DNA from 4 places in the Vibrio sp. R10-SG3-ISO10 genome. Region 3 is predicted to be linked to each of the others. Evidence: predicted binding sites of a transcription regulator. Region 3 holds the regulator's gene; each other region holds the start of a gene.

Region 1 (5,446 bases), 290 kb from region 3:
CTGATATTCCAATCACTTACTTGGAACTTTAAACTGAGAAAGGCGCTAAATTAGCGCCTTTTTTGTATCAATTCGGGATTAAACATCGAAAAACGGTTTGGGGTCGACTTCTAACTGACTAGGGGCTATCGCCTTTTTAATCGTTAGTTTGGTTGTTTTCATATCGACAAAACTTACATCGACAAAACGGTGATACTTACGCGAATAGAAACATTTGATTTCTGGCTTTAGCGGCTCGTGGGAATTCGAAGTCCAAACAATACCTACACGTCCGTCACTCAACTCGACCAAAGCCCCAACAGGGAAAACGCCAATACAGTTGATGAATTTGTACACCAACTCTTTGTCTAAATGATTCGGTGTTAAGCTCAAGAGTATTTTAAACGCTTCTGCTGGGCTCATGCCTTGCTTGTAACAGCGATCGGCAGTCAACGCGTCATAGATATCAACGATGCAGCTCATACGACCGTGTAAAGGGATTTCATCACCTTTAAGCCCCGCTGGATAGCCGTTCCCATCGAGTTTTTCATGATGCATCAAACAAACGTCGCGGCTAACATCACTCAAACCTGTAACCGTAGTGATGATCTCTTTCGCGTAAACCTGATGAAGCTTCATATGCTCGAACTCTTCGGGTGTTAACCGAGCAGGTTTGTGCAGAACTTTATCGTCAACCTTAATTTTGCCAACATCGTGAATAATGCCACCAATCGCCATTTGTTTTAGCGTCTCTTTCGGCAGGCCAAGATGTTTACCAAATGTCACGAGTAAAGTCGCAACATTGACTGAGTGTTCAAGTAAGTACTCATCTTTATTGCGCAGTGCAGAAACACAATGCAATGCATCTGAATCAAGCAACACGGATTCGATCATGTCGTCTGCGAGATCATCCAGTTCGGAGACATGTATTGGCTTACCTTCAAAAGTTTGCGTCAGAATCCTGTTAGCCAGCCCTTTCGCTTCTTTGATAATTTTCTGCGCTTTCTTTTGCTGTGAAAAACGGCTCACCTTTTTCCGCTTCACTGGTGTTGATGCTTCTTGTGGCAATTCAGTTTCTTCCACAACCTTAACGGGTTTAAAAACACTCCCTTTTACTGACAACTCCTTGTCTACCCAAGCAAATTTGACTCCATTTTTAACAAGCTGTTTTACTGCTTTTTCAGACGGTACACGCCCCGCATTGGCGAGATTGACGCGTTTACTGTCCTCAATTGCAGTCACAAACATGCCAACGGTCAGCGTACCGATTGGTATTTTTATGGATTTTTCTGGGTCGAACTGCATTAAGTTAGTAGCCGTATTCTTGTTAGAGTTGATTATTGTTAGTGATTATAACTCTAATGCTGAGTATTTACGTAATAAGTGATTGCAATTGCTCAATAAACACCCAAAAAGCGGTAAGAAAGTTGAAAATTGTCGGAATCGAAGATTTCAACACTCTTGCCTAGAAGCACTCCACCACTAAAATTCGCTAAACACCACAAAGCAAACGTTTGCTTTTCTTTTTCCAATGAGTATCATGCTGGAAAAATCTTCTATTCCTCTTACATTTTAGGGTTAATTATGTTCGGTACTGCAACTGCAAATCATGCAACTCGCGTTCTGCTTCTTGGTTCGGGTGAACTCGGTAAAGAAGTCGCCATTGAATGCCAGCGTCTCGGCCTTGAAGTGATCGCTTGCGATCGTTACGAAAATGCACCAGCCATGCAAGTTGCCCATCGTAGCTATACATTAGATATGCTCGATGGTGACGCGCTGCAAGCTATTATCGAAAAAGAGCAGCCCAATTATGTCGTGCCTGAAATCGAAGCCATCGCAACCGATACGTTGGTAGAGTTAGAAGCCCAAGGCTTAAACGTGGTGCCGACAGCGAAAGCAACAAAGCTAACAATGAACCGTGAAGGGATCCGTCGCCTAGCGGCAGAAGAGCTAAGCTTAACCACTTCCCCTTATCGCTTTGCAGACAGCTATGAAGAGTTTGTTGCCGCAGTAGAAGCAGTTGGTGTGCCGTGTGTATGTAAACCGGTCATGAGTTCTTCAGGTAAAGGCCAAAGTGTGCTTAAGAGCGCTGAAGATATTGATAAAGCTTGGAACTATGCACAAGAAGGCGGACGTACTGGAGCAGGTCGCGTCATTGTAGAAGGGTTTATTGATTTCGATTACGAGATCACTTTGCTCACCGTTCGCGCTGTTGATGGTGTACATTTCTGTGCGCCAATTGGTCATCGTCAGGAAGATGGAGACTACCGTGAATCTTGGCAGCCACAAGTTATGACAGACAACGCGCTAGCCGCTGCCCAAGATGCTGCCGGTAAAGTGGTGAATGCACTTGGCGGTTACGGCATCTTTGGTGTTGAGCTGTTTGTCAAAGGCGACACGGTTATCTTCAACGAAGTTTCACCTCGTCCACACGATACTGGTCTCGTCACCCTAATGTCACAAGACAGTTCTGAGTTCGCTCTACATGTTCGTGCATTTACAGGTATGCCAATCGCTGGGATTACTCAGTACGGCCCAGCAGCCTCGGCCGTTATTTTAGGGCAAGGAACATCGACCGATATTCGCTTCGAAGGCCTAGCGGATGCGTTGGCTGCGCCACAAACTCAGCTTCGACTATTTGGCAAACCAGATATTGATGGCCGTCGCCGTTTAGGGGTCGCGATAACTCGACGTGATTCTGTAGAGCAAGCGATTGAAGACGCTAAACAAAGCGCAGATAAAGTAAAAATCATTTACTAAATCGTTTTATCGAAAGTAAAAGGCTTGGTCATTTGAAATGACCAAGCCTTTATTTATCTTAGATTTAAACCGCTTCAATCAAGTAAACTTCTTCAGCAAATCGTGCCGATTCATGTTTAGCAATCTTAGGATGCTTCTTAGCTTCTTCATCGCTCTCTAGCTTAGTGATCTTGTAGCCATCGTACAGCGCTCTCACCTCAGATTCAGGGACAGCAAATGGAGGCCCCGGCATTAACTCTTGATCATAATCGAGAGTAACCAGCAAAATGCGCCCACCGGGTTTAAGCAGAGACTTAATCTTTTCTACGTATTGCACTCGCATTTCTTTTGGTAAAGCAATGAGCGAGGCTCGATCATAAACGATATCAACCGGCTTGATTGGCGCAGTAAAGTAGTCACCGACATAGATAGATAGCTCATCAAACTGAAACAGCTCATGCTGACCATTAATCGGCATCACCATTGGCGTGTAAAAATGTTCAGCAAAGAAAGCACGCACGGCAATATTGCTCAGCTCTACCCCCTGCACATCAGAGTGTTTCGTTGCCAGCCATACCAAGTCTTCTGACTTTCCACACAAAGGGACAAATACGTTGTCCTCTGGGCTTGGGTTCGTTTCCTGCCAATATTTAATCAGTAGCGGATTGACGTCCTCTAGGTGAAAACCGATCTGGTTTGCCGCCCATTTACCGTGCCAAAATTCTGGGTCTCTCATTTTGTTTCTCTGTGACTGACTTCGTAGCGCATAGCCTATCGGAAAGTGAAGCTGAGTGGTATCCCTTCACCAATCCTATTCTGAAAACTTCATTCAGATTAGGTTCATTTTCATCAGATATACTTAGTTACACATTGAAAATGAACCTTTGAAAAGGGTTGCACTCTAATTAAACGCAAAGGAAATGCGAGACTGTTCAAAGTTTTATCAACGGTCGATGGGAAAGCGATTGGAATCGCACAAAGTGCCCCCATTAACTATGTAAAGATGAGTAGCGCTAGTGATTGAAACTTTTTTCGACACCTTTTTAGCTAAGCCCTACACATCTAAGGAGAGTGAATGAGCCTATTTTTGCGAACTACGGCCCTGATGCTTCTAATGCTCAGCCGTGCCCCTGCATTTGCTGCTATTCCAACCGCGCCGGGTAACGAGGAAAACCGTTCTACTAACCAGAACGAAGTGTGTTCCAAAGCATTCAAACATAACCTAAGCGGCCTTTACGGCATTAAGTCAATGTCGACCACTCCACTTCAGCCATACTCTGATTTCGACGTTCTTTATAGCAAAGCCCATCAAGCTCAAGCAGAACTAGAGACCATCTGTAAAAGTACTGCTCTACTGACTTCAACAGAATCTTACTTCGCTGGTGTTAAATCGTCTGACCGTGCTAAAGAAAAGATTGCTTATGAACTTGATGGTCAAACAGAGCGAATTACAGACCTAGCCCGTGCAACGATTGTCGCTGACGACATTGAAAGCCTGATGTCTGCCTATGAAGTACTTAACCGCGAAACAACCATTGTTAAAGTTAAAAACCGCTTTAAGAAACCAGCGGAATCCGGATACCGCGACTTAAACGTACTCGTTCAGCTGCCAAAAACAAACTTAGTCGCTGAAGTACAGCTTCACCTTAAAGCCATAGCTGATGTGAAAAGTGGCCCAGAGCATGACATCTACGAACGTATTCAAAAAATCGAGCGTGCCGCTGCGATTGAAGGCCGTGAATACAACGAGTTTGAAATGGCACAGATTCGCAATATGCGCCGTGAATCTAAAGAACTGTATCAAAACGCTTGGCAGCCATACATCACCACTCACCTAAGCGCTGCTTGACCTTATTGGGCTTGCCTGAACATTCAGGTAAGCCTTTCGATTTAGCAAAGCCTCACCTCTTAAACTATATTTTTATCAAATAGATAAAAATAAGTTGGAGGCAACAATGGGAGGGAAGCTCTGGTTCTTGATCAGCATGATCGTTTTGCTAACGATAAATCATGCCTCAGCCGACGATGGATACGGCCCTCTTCAAAGCTATACTCAGTCGCCTCTGCATACCAACGTCCACTCTCCTCAGCTCCGTTCTGGATTCTCTTTAGACAGCGATGAATATGAAGTTTATGGGTCAGGAACCATTTCCAGTATTTGGGCAGTGACTGCGACTTATGAACTCGATTATTACCAAAACCAGCTTGCTATTGGCAGTAAATGGCAACTCGACACAAATTGGCAGATAGACCTTCAATACCGTTGGAACTTCGCAGCCAATAATCATCTAGATAAACCCACTATTGCCTTTCATGATTTTGTCGGTATTGACCAAAATGGACGTGAAGACGTAGAACGGAACCGATTTGTTATCGATATGCCAGAGTACGGCGTACAAGAGGAAGGGTTTCGTAGCAAAACGTTGAGCAGCGCTGTGACAGGATACATACAATATCAAGCGTTTACTAATGACCATCATGGTATATCGCTTGGCGTTTCGCTCTATTACAACGACACCGACAATGGCCTCTTCAGCGCGTCAGATTTTGAGCAGAGCGTGCAGGTAAATTATGGCTATGTAAGAGAAAAACATGCGCTAGACGCTACCGTAGCCTTAACATTTAGAGACACTCCTACAGACTTTGTTCAAATGCCCTATCGCGACTCTACCTGGACAGTCGGCATCAGCTATCGCTATGAGTGGTTTGAAAACCACACCTTTATTGG
Region 2 (5,446 bases), on a different contig from region 3:
CATTGCGGCAGGTGTAATGGCAAACCTTATGAGCGCGTCAATTGCTGGTGTGATTCTCAGCCTTTAAGAGTCGAGAGTGGACTTTGTCTTTCTGGAACGGGCTGCGCCCTATGGAAAGCGGGATCGGGCTTCGCCCTGTGGAAAACTAGACTGGACTTCTTAACCACAGCGGATCAACTTTAGTTATCCAGTTATCCAGTTATCCAGTTATCCAAATCAAAAAGGGCAGATATCACTCGATATCTGCCCTTTGATTATTTGTGGTGTCTACCTACGTACTATTTCTTAGTATGAAACTGCTCACAAGCAAGCATGGTGTTCTCAATTAGGCTTGCTACCGTCATTGGTCCCACACCGCCTGGTACTGGGGTAATAAAGCTTGCGCGCTCTTTTGCGTTGTCATAATCAACATCACCAACTAGCTTGCCTGAATCTAAGCGGTTAATACCTACATCGACCACTACTGCACCTTCTTTGATCCAATTGCCAGGAATAAAGTTTGGTTTACCTACTGCAACCACAACTAAGTCAGCTTGGCGAACATGACCTTCAAGGTCTTTAGTGAAGCGGTGACAGGTGGTGGTCGTGCAGCCTGCAAGTAGTAGTTCAAGCGTCATAGGGCGGCCGACAATGTTTGACGCACCCACCACAACCGCATGCATACCACGTAGGTTAATGTTGTAGCGCTCTAATAGTGTGATAATGCCTTTAGGCGTACAAGAACGGAGTTTAGGAATACGTTGAGCCAAACGACCTACATTGTATGGGTGGAAACCATCGACGTCTTTTTCAGGGTGAATACGCTCAAGGACATGTGTTGCATCAATACCAGCAGGAAGCGGTAGCTGGACAAGAATACCGTCAATCTCGGCGTCACCATTAAGCTCATCAATAAGAGCCAGTAGCTCTTCTTCTGTCGTCGTTGCAGGAAGGTCAAAAGATTTTGAGACAAAGCCAACTTCTTCACATGCACGACGTTTACTGCCGACATAAACTTGAGAAGCCGGATCTTCGCCGACAAGAACCACTGCTAGGCCAGGAGCACGTAAGCCAGCTTCTTTACGAGCCTTTACGCGGGCGGCAACTTCTGAGCGAACAGTTTGGGAAATTAGAGTTCCATCAATATTTTGAGCGGTCATGACTTTCCTTTAATAAGAATGGCGAATTATTTGCAGCGCATTGTCGCAAATTATTTGACGAACATCTATAAGCAAACGTTTGCTTTGTGGTGTTTTTAATCAAAATAGAATTCTGTGACCTTTTTTTAGTCAGTCAGATCATAATGTTACTAAAAGCCCTTGTTTTAAGAATTCGAACTCGTATAATCCTTTCCCTGTAGCGCGCCCTTAGCTCAGCTGGATAGAGCACGTCCCTTCTAAGGATGTGGTCGTAGGTTCGAATCCTACAGGGCGTGCCATTTATTCTAGAGACCCGATAGCTCATTGAGTTGTCGGGTTTTTTCGTTTTGGTGCTTTTCTAACTTGTTTACCTCACGTCATTAAGTCGTCAATTATTGCCAATTTTCAGTACTTGATATCGGTCCAATATTAAGGCGTGACTGCTCTAACCTTAGTTATCTGCTTGATTATTGTTCAATCTCATTCTTTGTATGAATAAACTCTCTTTTATAGTTTGTTTTGTAAATGTAATTTAGGGTTTGTTTTGGGTTTTAACTTATTGATATATAAATATAAAAATGATTTTTATAATGATTAATTTGTAACTGCGTTTAGGCTTGTGTATCTAGGTTTGCGGCTAGTGATAGGCTTTAATGTGTCGGCCTTCTAGCATCCAATCGAAAATTAGATGACAGATGTAGTTAGATGGCGGAAAAAAAAGATTTAAGTGACAAGCGAATACTTATCGTAGAAGAGAACAGTATGTTGTCCTCATCGATAAAAAACATGCTGAAAAAAATGGGTGGTGCAGAAGAAAAGTTGCACAAGGCACAAAATGTCATGACCTTTAAGCAGCTTGTTAACCAGCATCGCTTTGATCTGATCATCTGTTCTTACGCGAGTAAGAAAAAAATAGTCGGCCCTAAATATCACTACTTGTATCAGCAAAGCCGAGCTTACTCTCGTGACTGCTCGTTTGTTGTTATTGCCAACAGTGGCGATGATGATCACATCCGAGGAGCCGAAGAGTTAGAGCCGGACAATATTCTCGGTCACCCTTTTAATTACAACCAGTTTAAGCACCTTATTGCTAGCAGCTTAATTAAACGCTCGATTTTGGCGACTGTGCATAAGAAGCTTGAAATTGGTTTATATGATGACGCGATTGAAATTTGCAACCGACAATCAAAGCGCAAGGGGATAGAGTGGTTAGACTTTCACAAAGTCGTTATTGATTGCTACGTAAAACAGAACAAATATGACTCAGCGCTACTTGTTCTTAACCAGCTAAGCAAAAAAGTAAAACATCGTTGGCCACTTGTAAAACAGATTTCACTTCACAATGAACTGGGAAATGAGGTGGAAGCGCTAACCTTAGCTCACGAATATGAGCTTCTTGGCTATCCTGATGACCCTTTGGTTTCTCAAATCACAGCTCGTCATTCATTGCTTGATTGTGATTTAGATAAAGCCGTTCGGGTAATGATCAAACTTTCAATCCGCTACCCACATATTGTTCATCTAACGCTTAAATGTGTGATGCTGTGTATCATGCTCTCGGACTACCGAAAAGCGTCGATGTTTCTTGCCAAAATTGACTATGACTCGGTGCTAGATGACGAAGAGTTGGTGTTGATTGAGGAACTGAGACTGTTTCTCGAAGCACTTATCGCTCTCAAAACACGCAATAAAATGAATCCTGCGACATTGAAAGCATCTCTAAAGGGGATCTTGGCCATTCAAGAGAATGAATTGATAGACAGCCATAAGTTCTCAAAAGGTCTGTATCAGCTGCTGTTACAAGTCAATGGAGTGAACCCTGTTTGCTCGCCAAAGCGTCTTGAGTTGTTGTACAGCCAGACGAAGCTGGAACATCGCAAGTTTGCCTTGCTCGCTGTAGCGCTTCATATTGGCTGTTTAGACTTGGCAAAAACATGGTTAGATGAATTAAGGGAACTCAATTCGGGTAAGAAAGATATCGCGATGACGATTAGCTGCATTGTTCTCGATAAAGCGGAGGCAATACTTGGAACTAAAGCCCAAGCTATGCAGCAAGCAACAGAAAAGGCATCACTAGGCCGTGTGATTGATGCGTTAGCGATAAAGGCCAAAGAAGCCCCTTATTTTATCAACCACCATTCCCATTTTATTAACGCCATGCTCAAGTTTAAGGTGTCTGATAGCAGCAATATTGAGTTACTTAAAGAGCAATTCCCTGTGAGTGTCGGGATTGTAATCGAGAATTTGATAAAACAAGACCCGCAGCACCCGAAGGTTATACAGATCCAAAAGGCAAAACGTATTGTGCAGAAACGCCTCCAGACTCCAGTTCACGCTTAGACTTGATGTCTGGTGAATAGTTGACCAGACATAGATTGAATACTGTACTTACGTAATGCTTTTCGGTAGCATGTCGTTCCTTTAAGAAATCCTAATAGACTAAGCTCAAGCTTGGCACCTTACGCTCAGAGAACATGCGCAGCATCCATACCAAAATTAAACCTGAATTCGAGCCGCTCCTGGCTGAGCTCGCTCTTCATGCTTTACTCCATTTGCGTACTAACCATACTGCGATCGTTATAGCGAGCAAATCTCGCTCTCAAATCAACGATATTCTTTCAGCGTGGCTAAACAAAGCCGCTAACAGTAAGAAATATAAGCCTTTCAAAAAGAAGGTAAAATCGCTGGTCAGTCATGCGCGTTCTCAGCGACTGGACATGGAAGCCATGTTGGGCAATTTGCTGACACCTGTCGAAGGGGATGAACTGCCACACCTTGATAGCTTTTTGCTGCTAGTTAACACTCTTGAAAAAGAGCTCAATACCACAGTGCTTGTCTCAAGTCCTGAAGCAGTAGACTTGCAACACAATAGCAAAGGGTGCTTGCTGTGTGTGCTTTCTGCCGACCTTCATGCTCATTTCAACAACCGCAACCGTCTAGTTGCCAACATCTCGATGTTGTTTCGTGGCACTCACGGAGAAAAGCACTCTTTCTTACGCACAATATATTCTTCGTCTCTATTTGATCACCACGTTGAGTTTGAAGATGGTGACTTTGTAAGAATCACACTCTCACTTCGCTAATTCCCACTTTCAGTTTCCAATAGATCCAAAGTTTATCAACTCGCTCATTAGGGACTTTGTACCCCTAATTAATCCCGCGACCTATTGAATCGTTTATTGCTCAAATGTCGTTGTGCTTATTTTTCTGTGAGAAGCATTCAGCGCTCCAAGAACCCGAGGAGAAACCTCTATGGAGCGCAAACTGATTGGCGTTTTTGTTTGTCTACGATTAAGCCAGTTTAAATTTCTCTAAATGGTCGCTCACTTCGCTCACTTCATGGCGATAGCTAGTAACAATGTGGTTCATGCTATCGGCGAGTTGCCCGGTATTTTGTGCAATGTCAGAGAGTACATCGACATCTTGGTCAACCGCTTCACTGGCTTTTGACTGCTCAACCGTAGAGTTGGCGATGCTAGTGATGTGTTCATTAACCGTTTCAATCAATACTTCAAGTTGAGAGACACTGTTGGTGACTTCAGAAACGGAATTGAAAGTGGAGTCGGTCGCCTCTCGGCTTTTATCCATATTGCTAACGGCAGTTTGAGTATTATTAGTAATATTGGAAAGCAATTGGGAGATATGTTCGGTTGCTTCTTTACTGCGCTGAGCAAGATCTCGAACTTCAGAAGAGACAACGGCGAAGCCGCGGCCATGTTCACCTGCACGGGCTGCTTCAATGGCAGCGTTTAATGCTAGCAAATTGGTTTGCTCGGAAATGCCGTTAATCGTTTCAACAATTTTACTGACACTTTGTGCGTCTTGCTCTAGTTGTGACATGCACTCCTGAGTCTGCTCTATTTGAGTTACTAGTGCTTTTACAATCTCATAAGAGTCTTGGCTTTGTTTCTGGCAAGTGAGAACCTTATTGGTCATTTGCTCAGTTTCTTCTAATGCGCGCTCCGAAGAGGAGGCAATTTCTAAACTTGATTGAGATAGCTGAGTCATAGCGGCGGCTATGTTGCCACACTTGTCGGACGTTGCTCGACTGCTGTCACCTAAATCATTGGCACCTTGAACCATTTGGTCGAGTCGTTGATGGCTGTGGTCGTTGGTTTCAGTGACGTTCATTATCAGGTGCTTAATGCTTGTTACCAAGCCATTTACGCTTGACGAAATTTGCGACAGTTCGTTTTTTCCTTCATCCTTGAGCACCATGCTCAGGTCGTTGGATTTTGACATATTCGCTAAGTTGTTAGTGAGTTCACCAACTCGGTTTTTAAGGCTTGAAAGACTGATAACCAATCCTCCGACCAAAATAGCGCCCA
Region 3 (5,446 bases):
CATCCACTTGGGATTCTAGGTGCTGATCAAGCGATTGGACTGGCGAATGAATGAAGCGATACTGCTCAAGCAAGCCATTATTTGCAATATCCTGCTCTGCTAACAGCAGCATTTCAGAAGATAGATCACATAACGCGACATGATGTCCGAGCTTAGCTAGCTTTTGCGACATTTGTGCCAATCCACCACCTGCATCTAGCACATTGAGTTGCTGATTTGCCCCATCAACAGTATTAAGTATCTGTTGAAGATCTTCCCAAACAATGACTTGGCGAATCTCTCCTTTGTCAGAACCGTAAATATTTTTTGCAAATTTGTGGGCAATATCGTCGAAATTGCGGTCTTCAGTCACAGCAGCTTAGGTTATCATGTCTAATCGTGCTGCTATTCTGTCATAAGAAAAGCAGGAATAAAGAGGCTTTCTCTTAAATTATAATCAATTGATGTTTTTTCGGACTATTTAGTATGTTTGAGCTGAAAAAAGTTGTGTCTTCTCTACTTATGCCGCTTCCCGCGATGCTAATCATCGGTCTATTCGGCTTAATGTTGATCATGTTTACTCGTAAACAGAAGACCGGCTGCTTTGTTGTTCTATTCTCTTTCATCGGCATCTTTCTTATCGCTTTTCAACCCGTCTCTTCTCGTTTGTTGATGCCGCTTGAACGCCAATACTCTGCTTTTTTTCCGGTCGACCAATCGATCGATTACGTTATGGTGCTCGGCAGTGGTCATGTTGTGGACGATAAGATCCCACCCACTTCTGAATTAAGCCGAACCGGATTAATGCGTCTTGCCGAAGGTATTCGCATCATGCGTATTTATCCTGGCTCTAAATTGATTTTGTCTGGCTATGCGGGCGGCTCTGAAGTGAGTAATGCACGTATGATGGCGAAAGTGGCTCTCGCCCTTGGCGTCTCTAAATCTGACATTATCCTGTTAGAAACCGCCAAAGACACTTGGGAAGAAGCGAGACAAGCGGCAGCATTCGTTAATACCAAAAAACTGGTTGTGGTGACTTCAGCAAGTCATATGGAGCGTGCCCTAAATGAGTTTCATTCGGCAGGGCTAAAACCCTACCCAGCGCCAACCAATTATTTAGCGCACAGCAACATCTCTCAAGCATGGGAAAAATACACACCGAAAGGGAAATACCTAGAGCAAACTGAACGTTACTGGCATGAAACTCTTGGTAGAATCTGGCAAAAGCTTAGAAATTGGGCGTCAGATTATGAAGAGCAAGCGCTGCAAGCTTCTGAAAGCAAAGTTTGATACCAAGTTGAATAAGATTGGTATAAATCCTAGATAGAAAAATACCGAGGCAAGCCTCGGTATTTTTATGTCTGTTAGCTTGGTGTTTGGGTTTGTTGACCTTAGTCACCGGCAAACATATAGCCTTCGCCATGAACGGTGACAAAAATTTGTGGATTCTTTGGATCGAATTCCATTTTTGCTCGCATGCGACGAATCAACACGTCAATTGTGCGATCGTTTGGTGCATCAACACGGTGGCTGATCATGTTCAAGATACGCTCGCGACTAAGAACTTGATTCGGATAAGAGGATAAAGCCACTAACAGTTCGTATTCTGCTTTAGTCAGCTTAACTGGCTCCCCGTTACGACTCAGAGCACGGCGTTGAACGTCAAACGTCCACTCGCCAAAGCGAACGACATTATCATCTTGCTTCGCTGCGCTGTCAGAGCCTGACGAATTACGTGCAGCAGAAATTCGCCACAGCAAGTTCTTAACTCGAACCAGTAGCTCTCGTAATTCAAAAGGTTTAGTGACATAGTCATCAGCGCCCATTTCGAGGCCAACGATTTTGTCGATGCTGTCCGTGCGTCCTGTTACCAGGATAATTCCAATGTCTGATTGACTGCGAAGTTCGCGAGTTAGCATTAATCCATCTTCACCCGGCAGATTAATATCCAACATCACCAAATCAATCGCGTTGCTTTGTAGCATGTCTCGCATCTGCTCGCCGCTTTCTGCTTCACTGACTTGGTAACCTTCATTCTGAAAGTAGCCAACAAGCTTGCTGCGAGTCACTACGTCGTCTTCTACTACTAGTACATGATAACTCATCTGCACCACTTAATTTACATTGGGAATAGTTCTATCATTTATTCTATTCATAAATAGTAACATTTCTAGTATTTATCACTTTAAAAACGAGAAAGATGATTTTTTATTGATTCAAAACAAAACCTCCGCCTTTGTTAATATATGCTCATAATTCGTCTTTTATTGTCACGTAAGCCATTACCGCTATTCATTTTTATTAGTTACACTAATAGGTAGTTATTTTGGGAGTGATACCTAATGCAAGAAATCAAAGCATTCAATGAGAAACGTGCGGAAATTTATTGGTGGCTTTCAAGCCTTTACGCCAAGGAATTAACGGAAGAGAATCTGGAGCAGTACCATTCAGCTCAAATCCGCTCTTTCCTTACTGGCCTTGGCGAGAATGCCGCTCTTAAACCGTCGATTGATCGTGTCATTGATGCACTTAATCGCTTAATCGATCGCGAAGATGCGCAACTAGAGCTTGCCGCTGACTTTTGTGATCTATTTTTAAAGTCTGACCGCGACTCGGCACTGCCTTATGCTTCAATGTACATTGGAGACACAGGCCTGCTTAACGACAAGCCTGCCAAAGAGATGGAAGCATTAATGCTAGAGCATGGTGTAGCCGTTGATGAAAGCCTAAATGAGCCGGCTGATCACATTGCCATTGAGCTGGATTTTCTCGGTAACCTTATCATTCGCTCTAATGAACTTGAGCAAGAGCGTCATATTGAAGAAGCGCTTATCGAACAAGAGAGCTTCATTCGTCAGCACCTTCTAAGTTGGACACCTAAGTTTTCGGCTAAGTGTCAAACGCTCGATGAATTCGGTTTTTACTCTGCGATCGCTTCTCTCACTGTGGCGTTCTTGGAGTTGGACTGCACATATTTAATCGGCGAATAGAGTCTGACAATGTGAACTGGCACAGGTCAGTTTGACGAAATATGTTTGCCCTAAGTCGGATTGCGGTCTAAAATCGTGACCGCAAACGATAAAAATGAACTATTCAAATACAAACCGCTAAATAAGAGCGGTTTTTGTGTTTCTGATACTTTCTGCCAACTTATTCTAAACTGAATATATTCTCGTGGCAGTCATCGACAGGACAAAATTTATGGCCACTATTAAAGACGTTGCTCGCCTTGCTGGTGTTTCAACAACCACTGTGTCTCACGTGATTAACAAGACACGCTTTGTTGCCGAAGCGACACAAGAAAAAGTGATGGAAGCGGTAACCGAGCTTAACTATGCACCGAGTGCCGTTGCTCGTAGTCTTAAGTGCAACACTACTCGTACAATCGGTATGTTAGTGACGCAATCGACTAACCTATTTTTCTCAGAAGTTATCGACGGCGTAGAAAGCTACTGCTACCGCCAAGGTTACACCTTGATTCTGTGTAATACCGGCGGCATCTATGAGAAGCAACGCGACTACATTCGCATGCTGGCTGAAAAGCGTGTAGATGGCATCCTAGTGATGTGTTCAGATCTGACTGAAGAGCTGAGCGAAATGCTCGACCGCCACAAAGACATTCCAAAAGTAGTAATGGACTGGGGTCCAGAGAGTTCTCAAGCCGATAAGATCATCGATAACTCTGAAGAAGGCGGCTATCTAGCGACAAAATATCTGATCGAGCGCGGTCATACTGACATTGCTTGTTTAAGTGGTCACTTCGAGAAAGCGGCGTGTGTTGAGCGTATTAGTGGCTTTAAGCGCGCAATGGCTGAAGCTGATTTATCAGTAAACGAAGATTGGATTCTTGAAGGCAACTTCGAATGTGATACGGCGGTACTGGCTGCGGATAAAATTGTGGCGATGGATAAAAAGCCAACAGCCGTGTTCTGTTTTAATGACACGATGGCGCTTGGCTTAATGAGCCGTCTACAACAGAAAGGCATTCAAATACCTCAAGACATCTCAGTAATCGGCTACGATAATATTGAACTAGCAGAGTACTTCTCTCCACCTCTAACAACAGTGCACCAACCAAAACGTCGCGTTGGTAAGAATGCCTTCGAAATTCTTCTTGAGCGCATTAAAGATAAAGAGCACGAAAAACGTGTGTTCGAGATGCACCCAGAAATTGTCGAGCGCAATACCGTTCGTAATCTAAATAAATAACCTTAAGTCAGACGCTTAGCTGGTAGTCGTACTATTGGCTAGGCGTATATCTCCCCTCTATTTATTGAACCAACATCACATTTATCCGATACAAACGTGATGTTCTGCGCAGATTTTATTTATTCTTAATGTGTTCGATTAATGCCACGAACAGGGCAAACCATTTCGAAAGGATGGGACGCAAAGCCTCCGGCCTTAAACAATTTATTGTCTGGTAGCGGGGTTGCCGATGGCGAATATGCAAACTGTCATACCGCTTTTACTTGCACTCGTATGACACCTTACTGACAATGTCTCTGCATAATTTTGCTAATCTCTCGGACCTGCATTGGTGGCGTATACTTATACACCGAGAAAACACAGCATGGATAAACCAATACTAAAAGACTCAATGCGTTTATTTGAGCAGTTAGGACATATTAAGTCTCGCTCAATGTTTGGTGGCTTTGGCATTTTTGCTGATGACACTATGTTCGCACTTGTCGTCAACGATAAACTACACGTACGCGCGGACGCGGCTCTCGCTAAACAGTTCAGGTCTCAAGGGCTAGAACCCTATGTTTACAAAAAACGCGGATTCCCCGTCGTGACGAAGTATTTTGCGCTTTGTGATGATTGGGCAGCTGACGCAAATAAAACCTTAAAGATTGCGAACGTCGCCTTAAAAGCAGCAAATCAAGAGAAGCAATGCCAATCGCAAGCGAAACCCAATCGTTTGAAAGATCTGCCTAACTTGCGGCTAGCGACTGAGCGCATGCTCAAGAAAGCTGGTATAGATTCGGTAGAGAATCTGGAACAAGTGGGAGCCGTACATGCGTTTAAAGCCATTCAGACTACACACTCTTCCGATGTAAACATCGAACTTCTCTGGGCTTTAGAAGGTGCCATTAAAGGGACACACTGGTCGGTTATCCCCCAAAGTCGCCGTCAGGAGCTGTTAACTCAAGTCAGCTAACCTAAAAATAAATTTGTTTAAGAAGTCAGCCTTTGTGCTGACTTTTTTATTGGTTTTTATCTGCCATCTTGAAATTTGTGGCTTGCTTTCCCTGTCTTGTCTAGTAACACTAATAATTGATATCCATGAAATATGATGGAGCTGCACAACATGAATAAAAAGATCATCCTAGGAATTGTTTTCGTCGCACTAATTGTTTTACTTGGCGTAAATTTTGGTCAGTATCTCACGCTAGAAAACGCGAAGGCGCAGCAAGCAGAGCTCGCCGCATTTATCGCAGATAACTTTACTATCGCCGCTGCT
Region 4 (5,446 bases), on a different contig from region 3:
CCACGCCACAACATAAAGCTTTCCGCGGCCTGCCCCACCAGCATGCCTAAACCATCATATACCTTGATTACGCCATTATCTGTTGCCCACTGATTGAAGGTCGTTTTCCCTGCACCATACATCATGTCGTAGACCGTGCTTTGAGGTGAGAAAATTGCGCTAGAGATAGCGGGTAGCTCACCACTTAAGCTCGACGAGGTTGAGTTAATAATCAAATCAAAGCTTTCGAACACAGCCTCCATTGGCTGGGCAGATATCTTTCCATAAGGTTGAAACATTTCTGCCAACTGCTGCGCTTTAGCATAGGTACGATTGGTGACCACAATTTCAGCCGGTTGCTGATCGAGTAATGGTTTAATCACACCTCGCGCTGCACCACCAGCCCCAATCAGCAGAATACGAGCCCCTTTTAGCATAACCTGATATTGCAACAAGTCTTGGACAAGCCCTTCGCCATCAGTGTTGTCGCCTAGAATCTCACCATCATCAAGTTTTTTTAGCGTATTAACTGCACCTGCTAACTGCGCGCGCTCGGTGACACGATTCGCAAAGCGGAACGCGTCTTCTTTAAATGGCACAGTGACATTGCACCCTTTGCCACCCTCAGCAAAAAACTCACTGGCTGCTTGGGCAAAAGCATCGGTTGCCGGGCTCTGAGTGGTATAGGTCAAAGACTGATTAGTTTGACGAGCAAATAGCGTATGAATAAATGGTGATTTACTTTGGGCGATTGGGTTACCAAAAACAACGTAGTTGTCTATTTGCTGAGTCATATCCTTACCTATCAGAAACAAAAAGGGCCAATGCGGAACATTGACCCTATCACTATCTATATAAGGAGGAAAGTATTACCACTCTCTCGGTTTAAGGTAATGATCATACAGCTCAGCCTCTGGAGAGTTTGGCTCCACTTGGTAAGCGTATTCCCAGCGCGCTAGTGGCGGCATAGACATAAGAATAGACTCAGTGCGGCCGCCGCTTTGTAAGCCAAACAATGTGCCACGGTCAAAGACTAAGTTAAACTCTACATAGCGCCCACGACGATACAGTTGGAACTGGCGTTCACGCTCACCGTATTCAGTCTCTTTGCGACGTTCAACAATCGGCAGGTAAGCTTGGCAATAACCCTCACCGACCGCCTTAATATAGTCAAAACACTTATCAAACTGCCAATGGTTGAGATCATCAAAGAATAAGCCACCAACACCACGAGTTTCATCTCGGTGAGGTAAGTAGAAGTATTTGTCGCACCAAGCTTTGTGTTCTGAGTAAACGCCTTCGCCAAACGGTGCACACACTTCTTTAGCCGTGTTGTGCCAATACTGCGCATCTTCTTCAAATGGGTAGAAAGGTGTTAAATCAAAACCGCCTCCAAACCACCAAATCGGCTCCTCACCCTCTTTTTCCGCAATAAAGAAACGAACATTGGCATGTGAAGTAGGCACATAAGGGTTATTTGGATGCATAACTAAAGAGACGCCCATTGCCTCGAAGCGACGTCCAGCTAATTCAGGGCGATGCGCCGTGGCGGAAGCTGGCATTTCTTTACCTTGCACATGTGAAAAGTTAACACCACCTTGCTCAAAAACAGCACCATCTTTCATCACTCGGGTACGACCACCGCCACCTAGCTTTTCTCCAGGCTCGCGATGCCATGCATCTTCAACAAATACCGCTTGTCCATCCACCTCTTCGAGCTGCTGACAAATTGAATCCTGAAGATCCATTAAAAATTGCTTTACCGTTTGTTTATCTATGGCTGACATACAACTTCCTTTACTGCAGGGTTATCCCTGTCTTAATACTTGTAGTGATTTAGCATCTCGAATTTCGCTGGGCTTTTCTCTACCACCCGTTTGGCCTTCGAGTACCGCAATCTGGTCATAACCAAACTGCATATAAACTTCTTCACTTGTCATGCATGGCGGCTGACCGGACAAGTTTGCGCTGGTAGAGGTTAACGGCTTTCCGAATGCATTACACATCTTTTGTACCAAAGGATGATCCGTCACTCGCACAGCAATCGATTGATGTTGACCGGATACCCACCGAGATACGCGATCACTCGATGGCATGATCCAAGTGACCGGCCCAGGCCAACTCTGTTTGACCCTGATTAGCTGCTCTTGAGTCAGCTGAGATTCATCAATATACGGAATTAACTGCTGGTAACTCGCCGCGATAAGAATGAGTCCTTTATCGGCAGGGCGCTGCTTAAGATCCAGTAGCTTGCGCACTGCTTCGCTATTATCGGGATCGCACCCCACACCAAAGACTCCTTCGGTTGGATAAGCGATCACTTCACCATCCATTAAAGCGTTCAGTGCTTGATTAAAGTTTTCCACTTAGTCACACCTTAGTTATTCTCTACAGGCTTAAGTCTACAAACAATCTCAATCCGAGACTAAAGCTATTTATTAATAAATTCCCGAGCTAAGTATTTCACCACGACGCAAACGTTTGCTTAAGTGTGAAATCTCCGTATAATGCGCTCAAAATGTTTGCTCACCAATTCTATGCAGCTTTGAAGGAGTTTGAGATGAAAGTCGGTATCATCATGGGTTCTAAATCTGATTGGCCAACCATGAAACTAGCAGCAGAAATGCTCGATAGATTCGGGGTTGAGTACGAAACTAAAGTAGTTTCTGCGCACCGTACCCCTCAACTTCTTGCAGACTATGCAAACAGCGCTAAAGAGCGTGGCCTGAAAGTAATCATTGCTGGTGCAGGCGGTGCTGCGCACTTACCAGGCATGGCGGCAGCCTTCACTTCACTGCCAGTTCTAGGTGTTCCAGTTCAGTCCCGCGCACTTAGTGGTCTAGACTCTCTATACTCCATCGTGCAAATGCCAAAAGGTATTGCTGTCGGCACTTTGGCTATCGGCGAAGCGGGTGCGGCAAATGCAGGTATTCTCGCTGCGCAAATTCTTGGTACACATGATGAAGCTGTAATGGCGAAAGTTGAAGCTTTCCGCGCTGAACAGACAGAAACGGTTTTAGCGAACCCAAATCCTGCAGAGGACTAAGTCATGCATGTTTTAGTGCTAGGTGCTGGTCAATTAGCTCGCATGATGTCACTGGCTGGCGCGCCGCTTAATATTGATATCTCAGCGTATGACGTAGGCAGTAAAAATGTCGTTCATCCACTCACGCAGACTGTAATTGGTCACGGACTTGAAAACGCCATCGCTCAAGCTGATGTTATCACCGCTGAGTTTGAACATATCCCTCACGACATTCTGGCAATCTGCGAGCAAAGTGGAAAGTTCTTACCTTCGACTGAAGCGATAAAAGCAGGCGGCGATCGCCGTATCGAGAAGCAGTTGCTTGATGACGCAGATGTACGCAATGCGAAGTACTTTGTCATCAATACACGTGAAGACTTTGACCAAGCTATTGCACACGTTGGCATCCCTATGGTGCTAAAAAGTGCGCTTGGCGGATACGATGGAAAAGGTCAGTGGCGTTTAAAAGATCCAGCTCAAATCGAGACCATTTGGACAGAAATGGCCGAGTGCATCGCTGCATCTGAAACTCAAGCGATCGTAGCGGAAGAATTCGTGCCATTTAATCGTGAAGTTTCCCTAGTAGGTGCACGTGGCAAAGACGGTAGCGTTGCTGTTTATCCATTGGCTGAGAATGTCCACACTAACGGCGTACTGACTCTGTCTACTGCCATCGCAGATACCGAACTGCAACAACAAGCAAAACAGATGTTTACTGCTGTCGCCAATAAGCTCAATTACGTTGGTGTATTAGCCCTTGAGTTTTTCGATGTCGACGGCACCTTGCTGGTCAATGAGATTGCCCCACGGGTGCATAACTCTGGACACTGGACTCAACAAGGCGCAGAAACTTGTCAGTTTGAAAATCACTTAAGAGCAGTATGCGACTTACCACTAGGCAGCACTAAACTGATTCGTGAAACTTCAATGATCAATATCTTGGGTGAAGATACCTTACCAAGCGAATTACTCGCGATGGATGGGGTGCACATTCATTGGTATGGCAAAGAGAAACGTACAGGCCGCAAGATGGGTCACATTAACGTGTGTGGTGATTACAGCGGTGAACTGCAGCGTAAACTGTGTGCACTTGCCGATCTGTTGGATGAACAAGCATTTCCTGCTGTTCATGAGTTTTCAGCAAACTTCGCCCAATAACTCAGTTTATAGATAGCAAAAACGGCGCTTGATGCGCCGTTTTTTTATTATTCAGATTGTGTGTGATGACACTTCCGGTCGGCACACTGCCTTTTGACTCCACTGGCGAGCTTCTTCTCAACTAACAGTGGAAAACCACATTTCTCACACTGACCTGAAATCGGCGGCTGATTGACAGCAAACTTGCATTTCGGATAGTTGTCACAGGCATAGAAAACCTTACCAAAGCGAGTTTTACGCTCCACTAACTGGCCTTTATTGCACTCTGGACATGTATGGTGTTCCGGCTGCTGCTGTTCTTGCTTAGGTTGATCTAAAGACTCGATGTGGTTGCACTGCGGGTAATGACTACAACCAATAAACATCCCATAGCGCCCCTGACGGAGAACAAGCTCATTGCCGCATTCAGGGCAAGCAACACCGAGCTCTTTAACGATGTGACCGTCGTTTTGGTGCAAGGGTTTAATGAAGTCACACACCGGGTACTGATCGCAACCCAAGAAAGGACCATGCTTACCATGGCGAAGGTGAAGTTCACCTTCGCGCTGTTCACTTTGGCATTTAGGGCAAGCTTGGTGCTCTAGCGCATGTTCATGGGCTGAAAACAGCTGATGATCAATTTTATTGCTCATATCAACTCAGAAAGGTTAGTGAAGGATACCTTGTTCTTTGGTATACAGCAGCTCTTCCATAAGTGTGTATGCATTCTCATTGCCTGGTACATTAAATAGCACCATAAGCACAATCCATTTCAGATCATCAAGCTCAAACTCGTCCGTCTCTAGGCCCATAATGCGATCAATAACCATCTCACGAGTTTCAGTCGTGAGGACGTTAACTTGCTCTAAGAAGGTCAAAAAGCCACGGCACTCTAGACTTAAGCGCTCACACTCTTTAGTTGTATAGATACGAGTCGAGTTCGAAGTGCTGCACACCGAGATCGCAGAGTGGGTTTCACTTTGCTGCAGTGCTGCTAGCTCTTCTAGCCAGACAAGGGCTTTGTAAATGTCTTTTTGATGAAAGCCTGCGCGAAGAAGCTCTTCTTCTAGCTCATCTTGATTGACTTGTAACTCTGCATCGCTATGGATGTAGGTTTCGAATAGATACATTAAGATATCCATCATCATAGCTAGCCCCTCCCCTTTCGAATATAGCCACCGGAAACTGCAACAACATGCCCTGAAAGCTCAAGCTCCAAGAGCTGCATCATGACGTCCTGCACAGGTATATTGGTCCTGTTTGCAAGAATATCAACTGGTATAGCCTTACTTCCTACGTTAGCTA

What was found. Region 3 encodes PurR, which represses purine synthesis genes. Its sites were predicted from a motif close to TNANGNAAACGTTTNCNTNA; they were not measured.
Region 1: purT (formate-dependent phosphoribosylglycinamide formyltransferase) is a predicted target of PurR. The motif match lies at 1,482-1,501, and genes of this name have one in related genera.
Region 2: folD (bifunctional methylenetetrahydrofolate dehydrogenase/methenyltetrahydrofolate cyclohydrolase FolD) is a predicted target of PurR. The motif match lies at 1,207-1,226, and genes of this name have one in related genera.
Region 4: purE (5-(carboxyamino)imidazole ribonucleotide mutase) is a predicted target of PurR. The motif match lies at 2,449-2,468, and genes of this name have one in related genera.

The regions. Positions count from the first base shown of each region.
Region 1 covers NZ_JCBDHG010000020.1:606,316-611,761, reverse strand. Annotated here, with positions in the region: gene cdd (cytidine deaminase) at 1-32, shown strand, start outside; gene AC6R16_RS12855 (cyclic di-GMP phosphodiesterase) at 79-1,284, opposite strand; gene purT (formate-dependent phosphoribosylglycinamide formyltransferase) at 1,564-2,739, shown strand; gene AC6R16_RS12845 (thiopurine S-methyltransferase) at 2,804-3,454, opposite strand; gene AC6R16_RS12840 (nucleotidyltransferase family protein) at 3,794-4,567, shown strand; gene AC6R16_RS12835 (DUF3187 family protein) at 4,674-5,446, shown strand, end outside.
Region 2 covers NZ_JCBDHG010000018.1:66,924-72,369, forward strand. Annotated here, with positions in the region: gene AC6R16_RS09550 (NupC/NupG family nucleoside CNT transporter) at 1-67, shown strand, start outside; gene folD (bifunctional methylenetetrahydrofolate dehydrogenase/methenyltetrahydrofolate cyclohydrolase FolD) at 279-1,139, opposite strand; tRNA gene AC6R16_RS09560 (tRNA-Arg) at 1,341-1,417, shown strand; gene AC6R16_RS09565 (response regulator) at 1,824-3,458, shown strand; gene AC6R16_RS09570 (DUF2913 family protein) at 3,593-4,201, shown strand; gene AC6R16_RS09575 (methyl-accepting chemotaxis protein) at 4,410-5,446, opposite strand, start outside.
Region 3 covers NZ_JCBDHG010000020.1:320,939-326,384, reverse strand. Annotated here, with positions in the region: gene cmoM (tRNA uridine 5-oxyacetic acid(34) methyltransferase CmoM) at 1-352, opposite strand, end outside; gene elyC (envelope biogenesis factor ElyC) at 466-1,269, shown strand; gene torR (two-component system response regulator TorR) at 1,371-2,084, opposite strand; gene torD (molecular chaperone TorD) at 2,322-2,969, shown strand; gene purR (HTH-type transcriptional repressor PurR) at 3,181-4,188, shown strand; cyclic di-GMP riboswitch class I at 4,333-4,419, shown strand; gene AC6R16_RS11470 (TfoX/Sxy family DNA transformation protein) at 4,553-5,143, shown strand; gene AC6R16_RS11465 (TVP38/TMEM64 family protein) at 5,294-5,446, shown strand, end outside.
Region 4 covers NZ_JCBDHG010000009.1:646-6,091, forward strand. Annotated here, with positions in the region: gene aroE (shikimate dehydrogenase) at 1-773, opposite strand, end outside; gene hemF (oxygen-dependent coproporphyrinogen oxidase) at 849-1,766, opposite strand; gene tsaC (L-threonylcarbamoyladenylate synthase type 1 TsaC) at 1,788-2,345, opposite strand; gene purE (5-(carboxyamino)imidazole ribonucleotide mutase) at 2,540-3,025, shown strand; gene AC6R16_RS04600 (5-(carboxyamino)imidazole ribonucleotide synthase) at 3,029-4,162, shown strand; gene AC6R16_RS04605 (DNA topoisomerase family protein) at 4,210-4,794, opposite strand; gene AC6R16_RS04610 (DUF494 family protein) at 4,810-5,289, opposite strand; gene dprA (DNA-processing protein DprA) at 5,292-5,446, opposite strand, start outside.